3 regions of the Paenibacillus rhizovicinus genome follow, and region 2 is predicted to be linked to each of the others. Evidence: a T-box and tRNA genes for the amino acid it is inferred to sense, from the RefSeq annotation. Region 2 holds a T-box; the other regions hold tRNA genes.
What was found. A T-box is a leader RNA that pairs with one kind of tRNA and senses whether it is charged. The one in region 2 lies ahead of argS (arginine--tRNA ligase), so its partner is inferred to be a tRNA-Arg.
Positions count from the first base shown of each region.

Region 1 (6,505 bases), 3.4 Mb from region 2:
GCAGGCATCATGCTCGTATCATTGTGGTGCCGCAGGCATCATGCCCTGCCGGGTTCCAGCAGGGAACCGCCATACGCCCTTCCAAGCATCAGCGAAGCGCCGATGCGGCCTCTCAGCCTCTCGAACGGCCCAGAAGTCTCTTGACCTGCCAGTTGCACAGGAGCGCCAAAATGGAAGCTTACGCCCCCGCGGAGCCCCGCAGGGCGGAGCAACAAGGGCGTATGGCGGGTCCCCGTAAACCACCGCGAAGGAGCTACCAAGGCAGCTCCTTCGCCAAACATCGGGTGTCCAGAGGGGGACCCTCGGAATCCCCCTTTGCAAGGGGGACTTAGGGGGATGGTCTCCTCTTACAGACCTTTCGACGCGATATATGCAGCCAGATCAACAACGCGGTTCGAGTAGCCCCACTCGTTGTCGTACCAAGAAATCACTTTAACCATGTTGCCTTCAACTACCATGGTCGACAGTGCGTCGATCGTGGAGGAAGCAGGGTCGCCATTGTAGTCGCTCGATACAAGCGGCTCTTCGGAGTAGTTCAAGATGCCTTTAAGCGAAGTGTTAGCAGCATCTTTCAGCGCAGCGTTAACTTCTTCAACCGTAACGTTAACTTTCAGTTCAGCAACCAGGTCAGTTACGGAAACGTTAGGCGTAGGAACGCGCATAGCCATGCCGTTCAATTTGCCTTTCAGCTCAGGCAGTACAAGGGATACTGCTTTTGCAGCGCCTGTCGAAGAAGGAATGATGTTTTCTGCGGCAGCGCGAGCACGGCGCAGGTCTTTATGAGGAACGTCAAGTACGGATTGGTCGTTAGTGTACGAGTGAATCGTAGTCATCATGCCTTTAACGATACCGAATTTGTCGTTAAGCACTTTTGCGAATGGAGCCAGGCAGTTCGTTGTGCAAGATGCGTTGGAGATAACTGTGTGAGCAGCTGCATCGTATTTGTCTTCGTTAACGCCCATTACGATCGTGATGTCTTCGTTGGAAGCTGGTGCGGAGATGATTACTTTCTTCGCGCCGCCTTTCAAGTGAAGCTCGGCTTTTTCTTTCGCTGTGAAGATACCTGTGGATTCAACAACGATTTCAGCGCCTACGGATGCCCATGGAAGGTTCTCAGGGTTGCGTTCAGCAAAAACTTTGATTTCGCGGCCGTTCACGATCAGCGCGCCTTCTTTAGCTTCAACCGTACCATTCAGTTGACCATGAGTCGTGTCGTACTTAAGCAGGTGAGCCAGTGTGTTAGTGTCTGTCAAATCGTTAACAGCCACGATTTCAACATTCGGGTTGTTCAATGCTGCACGGAACACGTTACGACCGATACGACCAAATCCGTTAATACCAACTTTTACCATTTTTGTTTCCTCCTAGGCATAATTTCATTTATTTCAAGACGTAGATCGCGGACAGCCGGCGGGCCGCCTTCGACTCGTCATGATAACAATTCTGTTCTTACTGTTCTAAGTGTTCGTAGTCTCGCAATCAATCCGGGTTATTATCAATGATCGCCGCGATTTCAAGCGCAGCAGACTCATCCGTTACCAGTACGTCATCATGACCGAAACGCATGACGGCGGCAATGGCTTCGCCTTTGCTCCTTCCGCCCGCGATCGCGATGACGACCTCGGTATCCATAATGTCTTCCAGCCGCAAGCCTGCGGTGAGCATCTTATGGACAACGGCTCCGTTCCGGTCGAAATAATACCCGAACGACTCGGCTAGCGCCCCTTCGGCTTCCATGGCATTCACGACGGAATCGTCCACGCGTCTGCGCCGGGCCATTACCATAGCGTCCCCGATGCCATGAATGACGATGCGGGCTTTGCGAATCACTTCGACGATTTCGCGCACGTTCGGCTCCTGCATCAGGGAGGTATAAGCTTCTTCACCTAAATGATCAGGCACATGAAGCATCCGGTATTGCGCACCCGTCCGTTTCGCCATAGTGGAGGCAATCGTGTTGGCCTGGTAATCCAAGCTTTCTCCTAATCCCCCTCGAGCCGGAACGAACCAGTTCCCTCTGAGCGGGGTCTGAGATGTCAGTTGGTTCGCCACTTGGGCAAGCGTCGTTCCGCCTGTGACGGCGACGACATCGTTGTTGCCCATGGCCTTCCGAAGCACGGAGCAGCCGGCTTTGCCAAGCTCGCGCCTTGTGACAGGCGATTCATCCGAATCTCCCGGTACGATGACCACTTGCTGCAAGCCGAAATGCCTGCGGATTTTCTCTTCCAGCTCGGATAAGCCGAACATGGCTTTGTAGAACGGCTCCATCTCTTCGAGCAAGCGTCTTCCCGCTTCACTGATTCGCATGCCCGCGGCATCGATGATCAGCAGCTCCTGCGCCTTCAGGAAATCCGTTTCCGCTCGGAGTACGCGCTCCGTCATCTCCAGCGATGCGGCAAGAGAACGGCGGCCGATCATATCCGAGAGCATGACCTGGCGGAGGATTAGATACCTTTTGCGCATGACGACAAGCAAATCCGGCAGAAGCTGTTGTTGCATGGCGATAAGAGCGTGCATTATTCAACATCCACTCCTGTTGCAGAAGAGCTGGGTCAATTCGTTGGGACGAAAACGCTAGGGACGTAAATCGTCCCGCCTGATCGTTTTAAGTCCCACCACTATTGTAACCCATTCGATGGAAGGGAGCAAGGTCGGTTTGCTGAATGAAACCGATTACCGACACGATTTACACAAAATTATTTCTCAACCCATGCTTGCTTTTCTAATCGTTATCCTCTATAATCATATTTGCTGTCACAATGCGCCCGTGGTCCAATGGATATGACGTAGGCCTCCGGAGCCTGAGATCGAGGTTCAATTCCTCGCGGGCGCGCCATTAACTTCTATGCATGCTTCAACTACATACAGAGCAAGGGTCTTCCGATTATCGGGAGGCCCTTTTTTCATGCCTCTCTGCTCCCGCCACCTCAACAAGCATCTCCAAATCCGACCCAACGTAACCTTCCGGCCGCACAGGTTTATCGAGCTTCCTCTGCCAGCATGACCGCATTGTATCGCCCATGAGATTCAGGTACTGCGGGCCTTTGCCTGATAATTTGACCTTCTTTGACTTTTGTTTATTTTTCCGCTATGATGGGTTTACACGTTTCACCATCATAACAACCATTACCTTTTTAGGAGGGAATTAAAATGGAATCGATGAATTTCGTACCAATGGTTATCGAGCAGAGCAATCGCGGAGAGCGTGCTTACGACATTTACTCCCGTTTGCTGAAGGATCGCATTGTATTCCTTGGCACGCCCGTCAACGACATGGTCGCCAACTCCATTATCGCGCAGCTGTTGTTCCTTGCGGCCGACGATCCCGACAAAGATATCTCACTCTACATTAACAGTCCTGGCGGTTCGGTCTCGGCAGGTCTCGCTATATTCGATACGATGAATTTCATCAAGCCCGAAGTCTCGACGATCTGCGTCGGTATGGCCGCTTCCATGGGGGCTTTCCTTCTGGCCGCAGGCGCCAAAGGCAAACGTTATGCCCTGCCTAACAGCGAGGTAATGATCCATCAGCCGCTCGGCGGCGCGCAAGGCCAAGCCAGCGACATCGAAATTCGCGCGAAGCACATTCTCAAAACGCGCGATACGCTGAATCGCATTCTTGTAGAGCGCACCGGCCAATCGCTTGAGAAAATCGAGCGCGACACCGACCGCGACTACTTCATGTCCGCAGCGGAAGCCGCAGCCTACGGTCTCGTCGACAAAGTCATCGAGAAGCTGTAAGAACGGTTCTACTCGCAAGCAAAGAGCGTTAATCCTTCCTGGATTAACGCTCTTTTATTTTTGTCGGCGGAACCGGAGTTTCAATTAACATACATTCGACGTTTTGTCAACTATCATTCAACCCGCCGAATGCTTAGGGACGCTACTCTCGAACCATGTTAATATGTACTAAATGATTCCATATCCACCTCGAGTTAGGTTCTCGTATTTGTAAATATATGTTGTTTTGAAATCTATAAAACGGAGTTGCACACGCATGAAACTTACGAATCCATTCGCAAGCGTGCGAAATTTCATTCGATCCAACCACACAAGCACTTCCTATACACCTTATGCGCCTGCGTTCGAATCGAATCTCCAACACGCTTCCACGCATGAACCCGATACCCACAACTTGTTTTTGCCGATGCAGGACAGGTCGTTGTTGCTGCGTCCGCTCAGCGATACTCACTTGATGGAAGTTTATCAAGAAGCGAAGGCCATGCAGCTGTCCGAAGAATTTATCGCCTTGATCGAACATGCCATCGAGCAGCGCGGATTGAGCATCGACGATGAACGCCAATCACTAGCCTAGACCGACTCAGACGCCATCATAAGCATTACGCATAATCAGAGATAGACCGCGCCGTTCGCAAACGGCGCGGTCTATTCTTTCTCTGGCGCTCTTCACCATACAGTGCTCTGTAAGAAAAGGCAGACCCATCTCCTGACCGGAGACTGGTCTGCCTTTATTAATTACTGCATTTCATAGACGACTGTAATATCGGTCGAGATGGTGATTTCTCCGGCTTGGATGGCTGTGCTTGCCGGGGCAGCTGCGTCACTCGCCGCTGCGGACATTTCGTTCTTGTTGTAGAAAATCGGTCCGCTGTTTGCGTCGTTTTGCGTGATAGCCGTCACTTCTTTGACTTGTTTGCCCGCTGCTTTGGCCAGCGTATCTGCTTTCGCTTTGGCATTCGCCATCGCTTTATCCAGCGCCTGCAGCTCGTATTGATCCTGTTTCTCTGTATCGAACTGTACGCCGTCTACGCGATTGGCACCCGAAGCCGACAAATCATCCAGCAGCTTGCCGATGCCATCCAGGTTGCGGGTCGTGACTTGAATGTTGTGAACGGCCAAGTAGCCCTTAATCTTACTCGTGCCGTCCTTGCTGTTGTATTCATATTCCGGCTGCACGGAGAAGCCCGTCGTCTTTACATCCTTCGCCGCCGTTTTGTACGTGTCATACAGCAGCTTCGTGAGTCCCGCGAATTGTGCCGCATTCTTCGATTGCGCCTCTTTCGCCGTTGCCGCTCTCGCTTCCACCGCTACGTTCAAATACGCCACGTCCGGTGCCGCATCGATTTTGCCGGTACCCGCTACCGTAATCGTGCTTTTCTGTGCGACCGAGGGATTGTCTACCGCATAAACCGGCTTGCTGCCATGTCCGCCTGCTCCAAACATTGCGCCTACGCCTACGGCTAGCGCCAACACGGGTACAAGCGCCCATTTCGGTTTCATCATCATCATTCATCTCGCCCCTTTTTACCAAGAATAGGTGTTGCTTACCTATTAAGACGCGCTCTTGTCCGCCAATGTTGCGTAAACGGCCAAGTTTGTTAATTCCCCTGAAAAAACAGAAAAAACCCCCCTGCGGGAGTTTCCTCGTCACCGAAACGAACAGCCTGAAACGGCTGCTCGATCACAATTATTGATTCTCGAGCTCTTCTTTGCTGACCAGGTTGACTAAAGCGGTTACAGCTTGGTCGGCATCCGAACCTTCCGCGCTAATCGTAACCTCAGTACCTGAACTAATTGCAAGGCTCATAATCCCCATAATCGATTTTGCGTTCACTTTTTTATCGTCTTTCTCTACGAAGACCTCGGAAGAAAACTTATTCGCTTCCTGAACAAAAAGTGCGGCCGGTCTTGCATGAAGACCCGTCTTCAGTCGAACGACAACCGGATGCCTTGTCATGGAAACCTTACCCCCTATACGAAATTCATCCCTTACATACATGCAAACGTCATTTTACTCATTATTATACCACTTTTGCGACTTGTACACTAGCCTTTGCCTATCCGTTCCTTAATTTTTCCGCAAGCTCGTCAATTTTACGCAAGCGATGATTGACGCCCGATTTGCTCACTTTACCTTTGAGCATTTCGCCGACTTCCGTTAAATTCAAATCCGGGTGCATCAGCCTTATATGCGCTACTTCACGGAGCTTCTCGGGCAGCGAACTCAGTCCCACTTCCCGCTCCAGCAGCTTGATATTATCGATCTGGCGGACAGCCGCACCGATCGTCTTATTCAAATTCGCCGTCTCGCAGTTTACGATCCGGTTGACGGAGTTGCGCATATCCCGCATGATTCGGACATCCTCGAACTTGAAAAGCGCTTGATGCGCGCCGATGATGCTGAGAAGCTCGATGATCTTCTCGCCCTCTTTCATGTAGAAGATGAACCCCTTCTTCCGTTCGATGCAGCGCGCGTTCAAGTCAAACTTGTTCGCCAGCTCCACGAGCGCCTGACAGTGCTCTTCATACATCGTGGCAATTTCCAAATGGTACGAAGATCCTTCCGGGTTATTCACCGAACCTCCAGCCAAGAAGGCCCCCCGCAAATAGGAACGTTTGCAGCACGACTTGCGGATCATTTCCCGGTCGATCCCTTGATTGAAGACGAATCCTTCCGATACGATTTCAAGCTGACTCAAAATCTCCTGTACGTTGGTCGGGATCCGAACGATATAGACATTGTTCTTCTTCAGCCTCATTTTCT
Region 1 is NZ_CP048286.1:3,303,605-3,310,109, forward strand. It holds gene gap (type I glyceraldehyde-3-phosphate dehydrogenase) at 348-1,352, opposite strand; gene GZH47_RS14720 (sugar-binding transcriptional regulator) at 1,480-2,517, opposite strand; tRNA gene GZH47_RS14725 (tRNA-Arg) at 2,762-2,836, shown strand; gene clpP (ATP-dependent Clp endopeptidase proteolytic subunit ClpP) at 3,160-3,741, shown strand; gene sda (sporulation histidine kinase inhibitor Sda) at 3,998-4,315, shown strand; gene GZH47_RS14740 (SIMPL domain-containing protein) at 4,477-5,250, opposite strand; gene GZH47_RS14745 (HPr family phosphocarrier protein) at 5,429-5,698, opposite strand; gene whiA (DNA-binding protein WhiA) at 5,799-6,505, opposite strand, start outside.
Region 1: it encodes a tRNA-Arg, which carries the amino acid that the T-box ahead of argS (arginine--tRNA ligase) is inferred to sense. The anticodon was not compared.

Region 2 (6,505 bases):
CCGAATGAATGCGATTCAGGATCCGAGAGTGTTCATGCGCAGCATGGCGACAAGGGGCTCCAAGTCCGAAATCAGCGAGGCCGCCAAGGACGCCATCGCCATCGTGAAGCAAGCGGGGTACGACTTCGTTATCCTTGAAACGAGCGGCATCGGCCAAGGCGGGGCGGCCATCGTCGATGTCTGCGATGTGGCGATGTATGTCATGACGAGCGAGTTCGGAGCCGCCTCCCAGCTGGAGAAGATCGATATGATCGATTACGCGGACATGATCGCGATCAATAAATTCGAGCGCCGCGGATCGGAGGACGCGCTTCGGGATGTGCGCAAGCAGTTCAAGCGCAGCCGGCAATGGTTCGATGTTCCCGATGAACGGCTGCCCGTGTTCGGCACGATTGCCAGCCAGTTTAACGATCCCGGCACGACGGTGCTCTTCCGCGAGCTGATGCGGATCGTGGAAGGGAAAACAGGCGGAAGCTGGCGGCTTCAGCAGAATGCCGCGCCGGCGACTGCGAGTATGAACGCGAGCGCAAATGAAAGTACGCTTGCAAGTGCGAGTGCGAATGCAAGCGGGCGCGCGCATCCAAGAGCCGATGCGAATGCGGCGAGCATGAATGCGATCATTCCTCCCGATCGAACCGGTTACCTGAGCGAAATCGCTCAAACCGTCCGCCGGTATCGCGCATTCATTGAAGAGCAAGTCACGGTCGCGCGCGACATGGCGCAGCTGCAGGGGACGAAAAGGCTGATCGCAGCCAACAGCGGACAGCATCTGACTGACGCTGAAGCAGCTCTAATCGCGGAGAAGCTGGATGCCATGCTCGCCGAATGCGAAGCCGTCCAGCATCCGGATAGCCGGAAGCAATTGGATGCATGGCCGGGCATCCGCGATGCGTACGGCCAAGATTGGCTATTTACGAAGGTTCGCGGCATGGAAGCCGGAACCGAACTGGTTTCTCAATCGCTGTCGGGCAGCCGTATTCCGCGGATAAGTCTGCCGAAGTTCGATGAAGACGGCGAATTGCTCCGCTGGCTGCTGAAGGAGAACTTGCCTGGTTCCTTTCCGTATACGGCGGGCGTATTCGCATTCAAGCGCACCGACGAAGAGCCCAAGCGTCAATTCGCCGGAGAAGGCACGCCGGAGCGGACCAATCGCCGGTTCCACTACCTGTGCCGCAACGACGATGCCAAAAGGCTGTCTACCGCCTTCGACAGCGTGACGCTGTACGGGCAGGATCCGAGCGATCGTCCGGACATTTTCGGCAAAATCGGGAACAGCGGCGTTAACGTGTGCTCGCTCGACGATATGAAGAAGCTGTACGCCGGCTTTGATCTCTGTCATCCTTCCGTCAGCGTATCGATGACGATCAACGGTCCAGCACCGGCGATCTTGGCGATGTTCATGAATACGGCCATCGATCAGCAGGTCGATCGCTTCGCGGCGGAGCATGGCCGACAGCCGGACGAAGCGGAATATGCAGGCATCCGGGCATCCACGCTGCAAGCGGTGCGCGGCACGGTGCAGGCGGATATTCTCAAAGAAGACCAGGGTCAGAACACGTGCATCTTCAGTACGGAGTTCGCGTTGAAAATGATGGGAGACGTCCAGCAGTATTTTATCGATCATCAGGTGCGCCATTATTATTCGGTCAGCATTAGCGGCTATCATATCGCGGAAGCCGGAGCCAACCCCGTTACCCAATTGGCGTTTACGCTGGCGAACGGGTTCACCTACGTCGAATATTACCTGTCCCGCGGGATGCGAATCGACGAATTCGCGCCGAATCTATCGTTCTTCTTCAGTAACGGACTCGATCCGGAATACAGCGTCATGGGTCGCGTCGCCCGGCGCATCTGGTCCACGGTCATGAAGCATAAGTACGGCGCCAATGAACGCAGCCAGAAGCTCAAATACCATATTCAGACGTCCGGCCGCTCGCTGCATGCGCAGGAGATGGATTTCAACGACATTCGCACGACGCTGCAGGCGCTGATGGCAATCTACGACAACTGCAATTCCCTGCATACGAATGCCTACGACGAGGCCGTGACGACGCCGACCGAAAGCTCCGTGCGCCGGGCGATGGCCATTCAGCTGATTATCAGCCGCGAGCTGGGCATGGCCAAGAACGAGAACCCGCTCCAAGGCTCTTTTATCATCGAAGAGCTTACCGACCTCATGGAAGAAGCGGTGCTGCTGGAATTTCAGCGCCTGCATGATCGCGGCGGAGTGCTGGGAGCGATGGAAACGGGATACCAGCGGGGCAAAATCCAAGATGAATCGCTGCATTACGAGCATTTGAAGCATAGCGGCGAGCTGCCGATCATCGGGGTGAATACGTTCGTCGACCGGAACCCGAGCGAGCATCGTTACGATATCGAGCTGGCCCGTTCGACGGAAGAGGAGAAGCAGGAGCAAATTCGCCATTTGTCGGCGTTCCGGCTGAAGCATCAGGATCAGAGTCGGACTGCGCTCGATCACTTGAAGCAGGTTGCCCGGCAGAACGGCAATTTGTTCGAAGCGTTAATGGAAGTCGTGAAATCGGCGTCGCTCGGACAAATCACGAGCGCTCTATACGAGGTCGGCGGACAATACCGACGGAACATGTAGCGCGGACGAGGAGGATTTCCATGAAAATCTATACGCGAACGGGAGACAAAGGCCAAACGAGCTTGGTGCACGGAAAGAGAGTCTCGAAGAATTCATCAAGGGTGAATGCTTACGGTACGTGCGATGAAGCCAATTCGATGATCGGTTTGGCGCTTGCTTCGCTCGGGCAGGGCGAAGAATGGGCAGCGTTTCGGCAGGCGATGCATGTCGTGCAGACGAAGCTGTTCCATGTCGGTGCGGAATTGGCGACTCCGACCAGACTGAAGGTCGCATGGCCGATCACGGAAGCCGACGTCGGTTTCTTGGAAGAGCAAATCGATGAGATGGAGGCGAGCCTGCCCCCGTTATCTAACTTCATATTGCCGGGCGGCCATCTATGCGGCGCTTCGCTTCACGCGGCAAGGACGATCGTCCGCCGGGCGGAGCGGATGGCCGTCGAGGTGTGGAAGGAGGAAGACATCAGCCCGGTCGTGCTGACGTATTTGAACCGGCTCTCCGATCTGCTGTTCGTCGCGGCCCGTTACGTTAATCTTCGGGAAGGGGCAGTAGAGACGGGACTGCATCAGGATGACGTTTAATAGCATTAATTAAAGGAACAGGCTGCTGGAGCCTATCAATCCGGCGGCCTGTTTATCTGCGTTTGCGATGAAGTCACATCCTTCCATCCGCAAGGAACTTTACTCCATTTATATTCCGCGCAGTTGTGCTAGACTGAACTCAACGCCGAATGAATGGAGGGCCGGAAACTCGCGCCTCTACTAATCTCTCAACCGAACCCAAAATCCGTCAGCATACTCGAAAGGATGAATCCGATGCAACTGAAATGGCTCGAATGGGCGAAACAGATTCAAGCGATCAGCCAAGCGGGACTGGCCTATTCCAAAGACATCTACGACCTCGAACGATTCGAACAATTAAGGTCATTAAGCATCGAAATCATGCAGCAATATACGGAGGTCGAGGAATCCCAGATCAGAACGCTGTTTGCCGGCGAAACCGGTTATCAGACGCCGAAGGTGGACGTTCGCGGCGTGATCTTCGATGAAGATCGGATTCTGCTCGTTCGCGAACGACTGGATGGCGCTTGGGCGCTGCCGGGCGGATGGGCGGATATCGGGCTTTCGGCCAAGGAAGTGGTCGTCAAGGAAGTGAAGGAGGAAGCGGGATTGGAAGTCATGCCGCTCCGACTGCTCGGGATTCTCGACAAGAAGTTCCATGCGCATCCGCCTTCCCCGTTCCACGTGTACAAAATCTTTATTCGATGCGAGGTGCTCGGCGGTCAAGCGGAGGCCGGCATGGAAACGACGGCTGTCGGCTACTTCGCGGAAGACGAATTGCCTCCGTTATCGACGGAACGCAATACGGCGGAACAAATCAAAGCGCTCTTCGACATGAAGAACAACCCTGGACATGAAATCCTGTTCGATTAGACCTTGCGCCGGCAACTCGCGTATGATACAGTAACTCTCAAGAAAATAGTGGAAACGTTAATGAACGGGACAGTACGCGATGCAGCGCAGTCTTAGCGAGCCGGGTTGGTGGAAGCCGGTACGCGCGCATGGCGGAATCGGACCCGGGAAATGGTTTGCCGAACCAGCGCATTCGTAGGCAGATCCGGTCGCTGACCGTTATCAGTATGAGTGGTCAGGCGCATCGCCGGGCACTTAGAGTGGCACCGCGGGAACCTCAGGCTCTCGTCTCTTAGGAGACGGGAGTCTTTTTGCGTTTGCCGGCCATTCGTCGTCATATCCAAGAAAGGAAGTGGAGCTTATGAGAACATTCAAGACCATCATCGCCGCGGAAGTATCGTCGTTGCTGAACGAGGTTTCCGTGGAGGAGTTGCTTGCGCTGATCGAATATCCGAGCAACAAGGAACAAGGGGATTTGTCGCTGCCTTGCTTCAAATTAAGCAGACAGCTGCGCAAGGCGCCGCAAGCGATTGCCGAAGATTTGAAGAATCGCCTTCAACTAGAGGGCGTGGAGCGTATCGAAGCGAGCGCCGGCTACCTCAATTTCTACTTGAACAAGGCGCATGTGGCGGAATCGGTCGTCGCGGGCATTTTGCAGCAGGGGGAGCTTTACGGCGCGCAGAACATCGGCAGCGGCAAGACAGTCGTGATCGATTACTCGTCTCCCAATATCGCCAAGCCGTTCCACATTGCCCACCTGAGATCGACGGTCATCGGCAACGCGTTATACCGCATCCATGATTTTCTTGGGTACGCCTGCGTCGGGATCAACCATCTCGGCGATTGGGGAACCCAGTTCGGAAAGCTGATTGTCGCATATCGCATGTGGGGCGACGAAGCGGCGATCGAAGAGGACGGCATCGATGAACTGCTGCGTCTGTACGTTAAGTTTCACGATGAGGCGGATAAAGATGCGGGGCTGAACGATGAGGCCCGTGCGTGGTTTGCGAAGATGGAACAAGGCGATGCGGAAGCGTTGTCGCTATGGCAATGGTTCGTTGACATCAGCTTGATTGCATTCAACCGCATCTATGAACTGCTTGGCATTACGTTCGATACTTATACCGGCGAAAGCTTCTATAACGATAAAACGGCACCCGTCGTGGAGGAGCTGAAAGCGAAAGGGCTGCTCGAGGAAGACAGCGGCGCTTGGCTGGTCCGCTTGGATGGCTTCGGCATGTCGCCGGCGCTCATCCTGAAGCAGGACGGGTCGTCGTTGTACCATACGCGCGATATTGCGGCGGCCATGTACAGGAAGACTACGTATGATTTTGACAAAGCGATTTACGTGACGGATTACGCGCAAAATCTGCATTTTCAACAGTGGTTCAAAGTCGTTGAGCTGATGGGCCATGAATGGGCGGGAGATTTGGTCCATGTCGCCTTCGGCCGCGTCAGCCTCGACGGGATGAGCCTCTCCACGCGCAAAGGCAATGTCGTCAAGTTGGATGAGGTCCTGAAGCAATCCATCGCCAAGACGAAAGCCATCATGGAGCAGCGCCATCAGGGGATGGAGCATCTCGACGAGACGGCTAGACAGGTCGGCGTCGGCGCCGTTATTTTCCATGATTTGAGCACGAACAGAATAAAAGATATTGCGTTCTCCTGGGACGAAATGCTGAACTTCGAAGGCGAAACAGGTCCTTACGTGCAATACGCGCATGCGCGCGCATCCAGTATTCTGGCGAAAGCCGGTGCCGCGGCGTCCATGACGAACGAGCAGGCACAGCAACGCGCTGCCCTGCTTATCGATGAGGCGTCGAATCCATTGCTTCAAGAGCTGTCCCTGTTCGGGGAGCGCGTCGAGCTGGCGATGCACAAGCTCGAGCCGTCCATCGTGACCCGCTATCTGATCGACGTCGCGCAAGCGTTCAACCGCTTCTATCACGAATGTCCGATCCTGCTCGACCATGTGCCCGCTCCGCTGCGCGAAGCCCGTCTTGCATTGGTGCGCTGCGTGCAAACCGTCTTGAGGAACGGACTGCGCTTAATCGGTCTCGAGGCGCCGGAGCAAATCTAGCGCAGGGGCGACTGCTGACGAATTCACTGGCCGATACCCGCTAATCCAATTCAGCTTATAGGAGGAACGTACGTATGCTACTACTGACCAAGCAGCAAGTCATCCGCGAGCGAATGCGCATGCAGCGACTGCTCGATCCAGTTTCAATTCATTCAATCGACTCGAGCGATCAGCTGAACGAAGAACAGGAGTTTCTGGAATTGTTTCGTCTGCTGCAGCCTGTATCTCCTGTGCATAACACGAGGCCGGGCGAACCGCCGAAATTAGTGCATCGCGCGTCATTTGCCGGCGAAGCGTTCGCCGGCAAGCTGAGGGAGAAGAATGCCGTCGTCAAAGGAAGATTTTGCGGCGGGCGGATCGGCTACGTGTTTCAAGAAGATTTGGCGCGGTACGCTACGGCCTTTCGTA
Region 2 is NZ_CP048286.1:6,992,725-6,999,229, forward strand. It holds gene GZH47_RS31130 (methylmalonyl-CoA mutase family protein) at 1-2,608, shown strand, start outside; gene GZH47_RS31135 (cob(I)yrinic acid a,c-diamide adenosyltransferase) at 2,629-3,186, shown strand; gene GZH47_RS31140 (NUDIX hydrolase) at 3,421-4,038, shown strand; T-box leader at 4,090-4,313, shown strand; gene argS (arginine--tRNA ligase) at 4,379-6,097, shown strand; gene GZH47_RS31150 (DNA glycosylase AlkZ-like family protein) at 6,172-6,505, shown strand, end outside.

Region 3 (6,505 bases), 870 kb from region 2:
AGTTTGTTCTGCGAATTCACGCGCTTGTAGTGGTTGTAAACCGCTACGGAAAGCGACTTCTTCGCTTGTTCTTGGCCAATGACGTACTGATCCAAAATATTGCGGATATCGCGCGGCTTCGGAATGTCTTTCAGATCGAGCTCTTCTTCGTGCCCGAGCTCCTCTTCGACGATTTCCGTGCACAGCTCGATACATTCATCGCATATATAAACGCCCGGTCCGGCAACAAGTTTGCGCACTTGATCCTGCGACTTGCCGCAGAACGAGCATTTCAATTGGCCCTTCTCGTCGTTGAATTTAAACATGAGTTTTCACCCCTTCTTGTTGGTTCGCCTGTCTTTATAGGGACTAGAGAGACGTAACGACTTTATCAATCAGGCCGTAGTTCAATGCTTCTTCGGCACTCATGAAATTGTCGCGGTCCGTATCGCGGTCGATACGTTCATAAGGCTGACCCGTACGGTCGGACAAAATTTGATTCAGCTTCTTCTTCGTCTTCAAGATCCAGTCTGCATGGATCGCGATATCGGAAGCTTGCCCGCGTACGCCGCCAAGCGGCTGATGGATCATGACTTCGCTGTTCGGCAGCGCGAAACGCTTGCCTTTGGCACCTGCCGTAAGCAGCAGGGAACCCATGCTTGCAGCCAAACCGACGCAAATCGTGGAAACGTCCGGCTTAATGAACTGCATCGTATCAAAAATACCCATTCCTGCAGTTACGGAACCGCCCGGTGAGTTAATGTACAGATGAATGTCTTTCTCCGGATCATCGGCGGCTAGGAAAAGCAGCTGAGCGATGACGGCATTAGCAACATCGTCGTCGATCGCACTTCCTAGAAAAATTATCCGATCCTTCAAAAGACGGGAGTAGATATCGTAAGAACGCTCTCCCCGATTCGTTTGCTCAACGACCATAGGTACCAGATTCATGCGACCAACCTTCTTTCGTTATCGACTTGTAAATCACAACTTATTCTAACATGTTCCGAATGCAATGTCATTTTTCTGAATACTACATTATACGATACGGGTATTGACATATGTACGCGTTTGCTTCTTCATCGTGCAAGAAAAACTGGAAACCGCCGTTTTCGCAACGACGCAGGACGTATGCCCCAACTCCCCAGACCCCGAATAAACACGATGAGGATAAAATAAGGCACGTGATTCACGTGCCTTATCCATAGATTCATTTTAATTAAGTTTAACGATTAAGCAACAACGGAAACTTCTTTGCTGTTGTCAAGAAGGAACTTGATTGTTTTACGAAGCACGAGGTCTTCCTTGATGTTGTCAAGGTTGCCGTTGCTTTCGAAAATCGTGCGAAGCTCTTCAGCGGAACGGCTGTATTGTTTGGACAGGTTCTCGAGCTCTTCGTTCAGATCCTCGTCGTTCACGACAATGCCTTCGTTCTTCGCGATTTGCTCAAGAACAAGGTTGTTGCGAACGCGCTTCTCGGCATCCCCGCGCATTTGACCGCGAAGCGCCGCTTCGTCTTGGCCGGAGAATTGGAAGTACAGTTCAAGGTTCATGCCTTGCATTTTCAGACGGTTCTCGAAATCGCGCAGCATGAACGAAGTTTCGGAATCGATCATGGCTTCCGGAATATCGATGACAGCCGCTTCAGCAGCTTTCTCAACTACAGCCGCTTCGCGAGCGGATTCGTTTTCTTTCGATTTGCGGTCAGCCAATTTCGATTTCAGGTCCTGCTTGTACTCTTCGAGCGTATCGAATTCGCTAACGTCTTTCGCGAACTCGTCGTCAAGCGCCGGAAGGTTTTTGCGTTTGATTTCATGCAGCTTCACTTTGAACACGGCAAGTTTGCCTGCCAGGTGCTCGGCATGGTAAGTCTCAGGGAATGTAACTTCGATGTCTTTGAAGTCGCCTGTTGCCATGCCAACGACTTGCTCTTCGAAGCCCGGGATGAACGAACCGGAACCGAGTTCCAGGGAATGACGCTCGCTCTTGCCGCCTTCGAACGCTTCGCCGTCTACGTAGCCGTCGAAATCGATGACAGTGATGTCGCCGCTTTCTGCCGCGCCTTCTTCAAGGACAGTCAGTTCAGCATGGCGCTGTTGCAGGCGGTTAAGCTCAGCCGCAACTTCTTCATCCGTAACTTCTGCGTCCGCGGAAGGTACTTCAAGGCCTTTGTATTCGCCAAGCTCAACTTCCGGTTTAACCGTTACTTTAGCCGTGTATTTGCACACTTGGCCTTTAGCGAATTGTTGAACGTCGATTTCCGGACGGTCGACAGGGAATACGCCAGTCTCTTGCAGCGCTGCCGAGTAGGAATCAGGAAGCAGGATGTCGATTGCGTCTTGGTACAGGCTTTCGATGCCGAAACGAGCTTCGAAAATGCTCCGCGGTACTTTGCCTTTACGGAATCCTGGAACGTTTACTTTCTGAACGACCTTCTTGAATGCTTTGTCGATTGCCTCGTTTACTTGTCCAGCTTCAACCTCAACGCTGATCGAGACAAGATTCTTGTCTATTTTTTCCCAAGTTGCTGTCATGTTATGCTTTCCCCTCCAAATTAAATAACGCTTCTGCGTCAGATCTTACCCGTAATAAACCATTCTATTATACTCAACTTTCGGCCGAATATCAAGACTTGCCCCCGTTATCCTCTAATCGAAATTGCACGATTTGCCGAAGCGAGCGGCAGGCCTGCTCATATCGGAAGCGCAGGGCATCCGTAATCCCGTATGTTTCGCGGATATCGTCGTCATTCACGCGGCCGTAAAGCGATAGTTCCAGCACTTGATGGAGCGCCCCGGAATAGCAGTCGACCGTCTCGTCGTCGTCGTTCTGCAGCCTGAAATACGCCGTAGTGCCATAAATGCACTGCAAACATTCTTTCCATAACTCCCGTGCAAAATGCGGCAGGGACGCTTCGATCACCTCCGTCACGGACTCAACCCGTTCCACGACTTTCGCTACCACCGGCGGAAATTCTTCCATGGACAGAGGCGTCGCCTCGACTTCAAGCTCGACTAGCTCGCCAAGCCGTTCCAGCTCGACCGTCCCGGTTACGCCCCGCTTCTTCAAGCATTGGAGCGCTTTGAATTGCAGTTCGGGATGCAGGTCTTTGCCCGTCAGCCATGAGAGGATCACTTCATCGACGCCAGGATGCGTCAAATAAGCCGCTCGCTCCAGCGCCAGCAGCTGCTGGTCCGCGACGGGATGATGCTGCATGATATACAGCACCTGCTGAACATAGTCCTCATCGTATTCTGCAGGGTTAAGAGCCTGTTCGCGCAGCGAATCTTCGTTCTCGTCTTCTATGTAGGGGGCGGATGCGTGTTCTCTTCCCGCGTTATCGGAAGAAGGAAAGGCAACATCGAGCCACGTCAATAAATTGCTCCATTCCTCGTAATGCCGCTTTTCTTCACCTTGGCAATGAAGCAGAAACCGTAACAGTTCCTTCGCTTCCCCGTATTGCTCCGATTCCAGCAGCCTCGTTAATTGATTTTGATATTGATCGAGCATGCTGGGGAATAAATAAACGTTCTCTCTATTGTCATCATGAGATGAATTGGACGTCGTAATAGAATCACCGCCTTGTTTGCCGCACCGCTCTTCGGCCTGTTGTTCGGATAGAGTACGATTATAACACTCCCTGCCGTTCATTTCCATTTTGGCCGAAGCTGTTTTTTTTGAAACGTCCCTGCCGCTATTTTGATAGATTTCGGGCAGGCCACGCTGTCCCCGTTAATAAAAATAAAAAAATGCATTTAATGGGTTGCATTATCGAAAATCCCATGATATGATATTTCCTGTTGTCCCAGTAGCTCAGTTGGATAGAGCACACGCCTTCTAAGCGTGTTGTCGGGGGTTCGAATCCCTCCTGGGACGCCATTTTTCCAGACATTCATTTATTGAAGCCATAAAGCTCCGAATTCCTTGTATATCGAGGATTCGGGGCTTTTTTTGTTTTGCCGGCCGTTTCCACAAACGAATGGAATCCCAATGAATTAGCTAGAAAAAACGGACAAATAAAAAAGCTTTCCGTGAGGAAAGCTCATGGCCAGATCTTAATTGCCTTTAACTTGGTCTGATTGTTTCCGTCTGCACTTGCCGTTCGAACGCCTGCAACAACATCGGCCCGAGATAAAGAAACCGGAGCGCTAGGCGCCACTTTATCGACCGGTTCTGGATCAAAGAACAATCGCAGCCGTTGCTCGTCATAGAATTCCACGTTGTCCATATTCACCACATAGCAGCGGTCGGACTTCGCGAAATTCTCCGAAAGCAACACGCGTTCATGTTCTTCAAACGTTGAAGGCGGATTCAAAATCGTACCATCCCTAAGCTGGTAATTAATCTGACCATTGTAGGAATTCATGAAGAGAATTTCCTTGCTGTCTACACTAACGATCTCGAAGTCCTTCTTGCTGTGGCGTTTTACAAGCAGTAATTGCATGCTCTACACCTACTTTCTGAGCTCGGCCGGAATCTGCGGCTTATGAAAAATAAGATAAGAGCCAGTTAATACGAACATAGCCGCAACACCAGTCAAAGCTAGTCCAAGAAAACGATAGGCTGCTTTTTTCATTGTTCTTCACCTCCTTCTTTGAATAAGAGAAGTACGGATTGAACCGCAAACACGACGGTCATGATTTCAGAACTAAAAATAAAATTAGTAGCGACCAAGGCCGCGGCAAGCACTTTAAGCAAAGGATAATACCGTTTAGGGATCGTCGCGTATTTGTCATAGTTCGCTGGAGCAAAGATAAGCATCATGATGACCGAAAAGCCCGTGAGGTAAGGGATTGAGGCGGAATGAACCGGAACATGGGGGATTGCCGCCACGACGAACGTGGAAGCGGCTACGCACCATAGGCTGGATTTCAAATGATAGCCGCCTGATATATACCTGATGACAACTAGGACAAGCAGCCCATATAACGTATGAAGGAACTCCCCGGTAATGGCGCCGATGATCAAGCCTGCGAATGCAGCGGAAAACGTGTTGGTCAGGATCTCGAACGCATAAGTAATCACCGGAACCGAAGGTGCGTTTTCGACGCCAATCGCGACCATTCGCTTATGCAAGGCGAGTGCGAGTCTATTGAGCATCCTCTATATCCTTTCGACGGCTGAAATAGATAAAAAACGGAATCGATAATAGGAAAATTGTCCCTGCTACTACTATATATGCTTCTAAATTTCCGCGCAAGGCAACTCCTGAAATTAATGCGATAATCAGACTCGAAGCGATGATCGCAAATAACGTCGCATTATTCTTATTCATTTCGACAAACACGCGATGAGACGCCGGGACATAGTCAAATCCGACGTTCTTGATGACGATCCAGCGGCTCAATCCAATGACGATCGTCGCAGACAAAATTTGCGTCGCGGTCACCAGCACCGGACTGTCGGCGATCGCTTTGAAAGGCGTGCCGGTCAAGTAGAGCAGACCGATCGTCCCGACCTGGATGGCAAAGGGGACAATGAATCCCGCGCCGTTCATTATAAAAGAATAATAGAGCGGAACTCTAAACAGCGCCCAAAGCGCGATAATCATGAATAAAATTTGGATATACGACGATACGTCGACGATTTCGGGAAACTTCCGAATGATATAGGATACCTGGCAAAGAATAAAAGCAAGAATGATAATGCGAATGATTCGATCTTTCCTGATTTCGAATCGAAAAAGCGAGAACATAAAGATGAAAATGGATAAATATTCGCATTCCGATCCGGCTATAAACAAGATGTAATTCATGTACCAGAACCCCTCCGATGTCGCTTGCTCTCATCATGTACCCAATTATTATCTATCTCTGTATGGTCCACATGGGTTTGCCGCCCAACGGATCAGTGCGATTTGCTTGAGGGAACGTACCTTAAATCGGCAGGTTTCGAGAAGCACGACAAAAAAACCAACGGCATGCCTAGCGAATACCAAGACTTTCGCCATCCGGCCGGCGTTTAACCATACTTCTTCCCTACTCTCTATTTCTGCTAAAATCTGCGTGTCCTATAACCAAAGATAATCGAAAATAGTTGACATGTAAACCGAGCATTCTAAGAACAAAAATGATTATTTTAACAAGCAGCAAAAAACGAAACCGGTGCATTTCAATAGGCACAAGGTCGTCATCGTACGGGACTAAAAGATCGTTTGCGTTTACAGCATCGCAACAACGTTTAAATTAACAATGATTACCGCAAAATAATAGCGCGAATGGTGCACGAAACTCGTTTTCTGCACGTGCAAACGATTCAAACTATTCATCTTGAAGGAGTGAGCTTGATTATGGGCAAGCAGCAAAGCAATCGACCGTCTTCGTTCCCCCCTCAGCACCAGGATCGCCAGCCCGGCTTGGAAAGCGACATGAATCCAAGGCCGCAGTTCCAATCCGACTCGTATAAGGCGGCAGGCAAGCTGAACGGCAAGGTAGCCGTCATCACTGGCGGAGACAGCGGCATCGGACGAGCCGTCTCCCTCCTATTCGCCAAAGAAGGGGCGGACGTGGCCATCATGTACCTGGAC
Region 3 is NZ_CP048286.1:6,121,080-6,127,584, reverse strand. It holds gene clpX (ATP-dependent protease ATP-binding subunit ClpX) at 1-305, opposite strand, end outside; gene clpP (ATP-dependent Clp endopeptidase proteolytic subunit ClpP) at 349-930, opposite strand; gene tig (trigger factor) at 1,212-2,513, opposite strand; gene GZH47_RS27320 (hypothetical protein) at 2,605-3,636, opposite strand; tRNA gene GZH47_RS27315 (tRNA-Arg) at 3,782-3,858, shown strand; gene GZH47_RS27310 (LytTR family transcriptional regulator DNA-binding domain-containing protein) at 4,022-4,423, opposite strand; gene GZH47_RS27305 (AgrD family cyclic lactone autoinducer peptide) at 4,433-4,555, opposite strand; gene GZH47_RS27300 (accessory gene regulator B family protein) at 4,552-5,043, opposite strand; gene GZH47_RS27295 (hypothetical protein) at 5,069-5,530, opposite strand; gene GZH47_RS27290 (SDR family oxidoreductase) at 6,269-6,505, shown strand, end outside.
Region 3: it encodes a tRNA-Arg, which carries the amino acid that the T-box ahead of argS (arginine--tRNA ligase) is inferred to sense. The anticodon was not compared.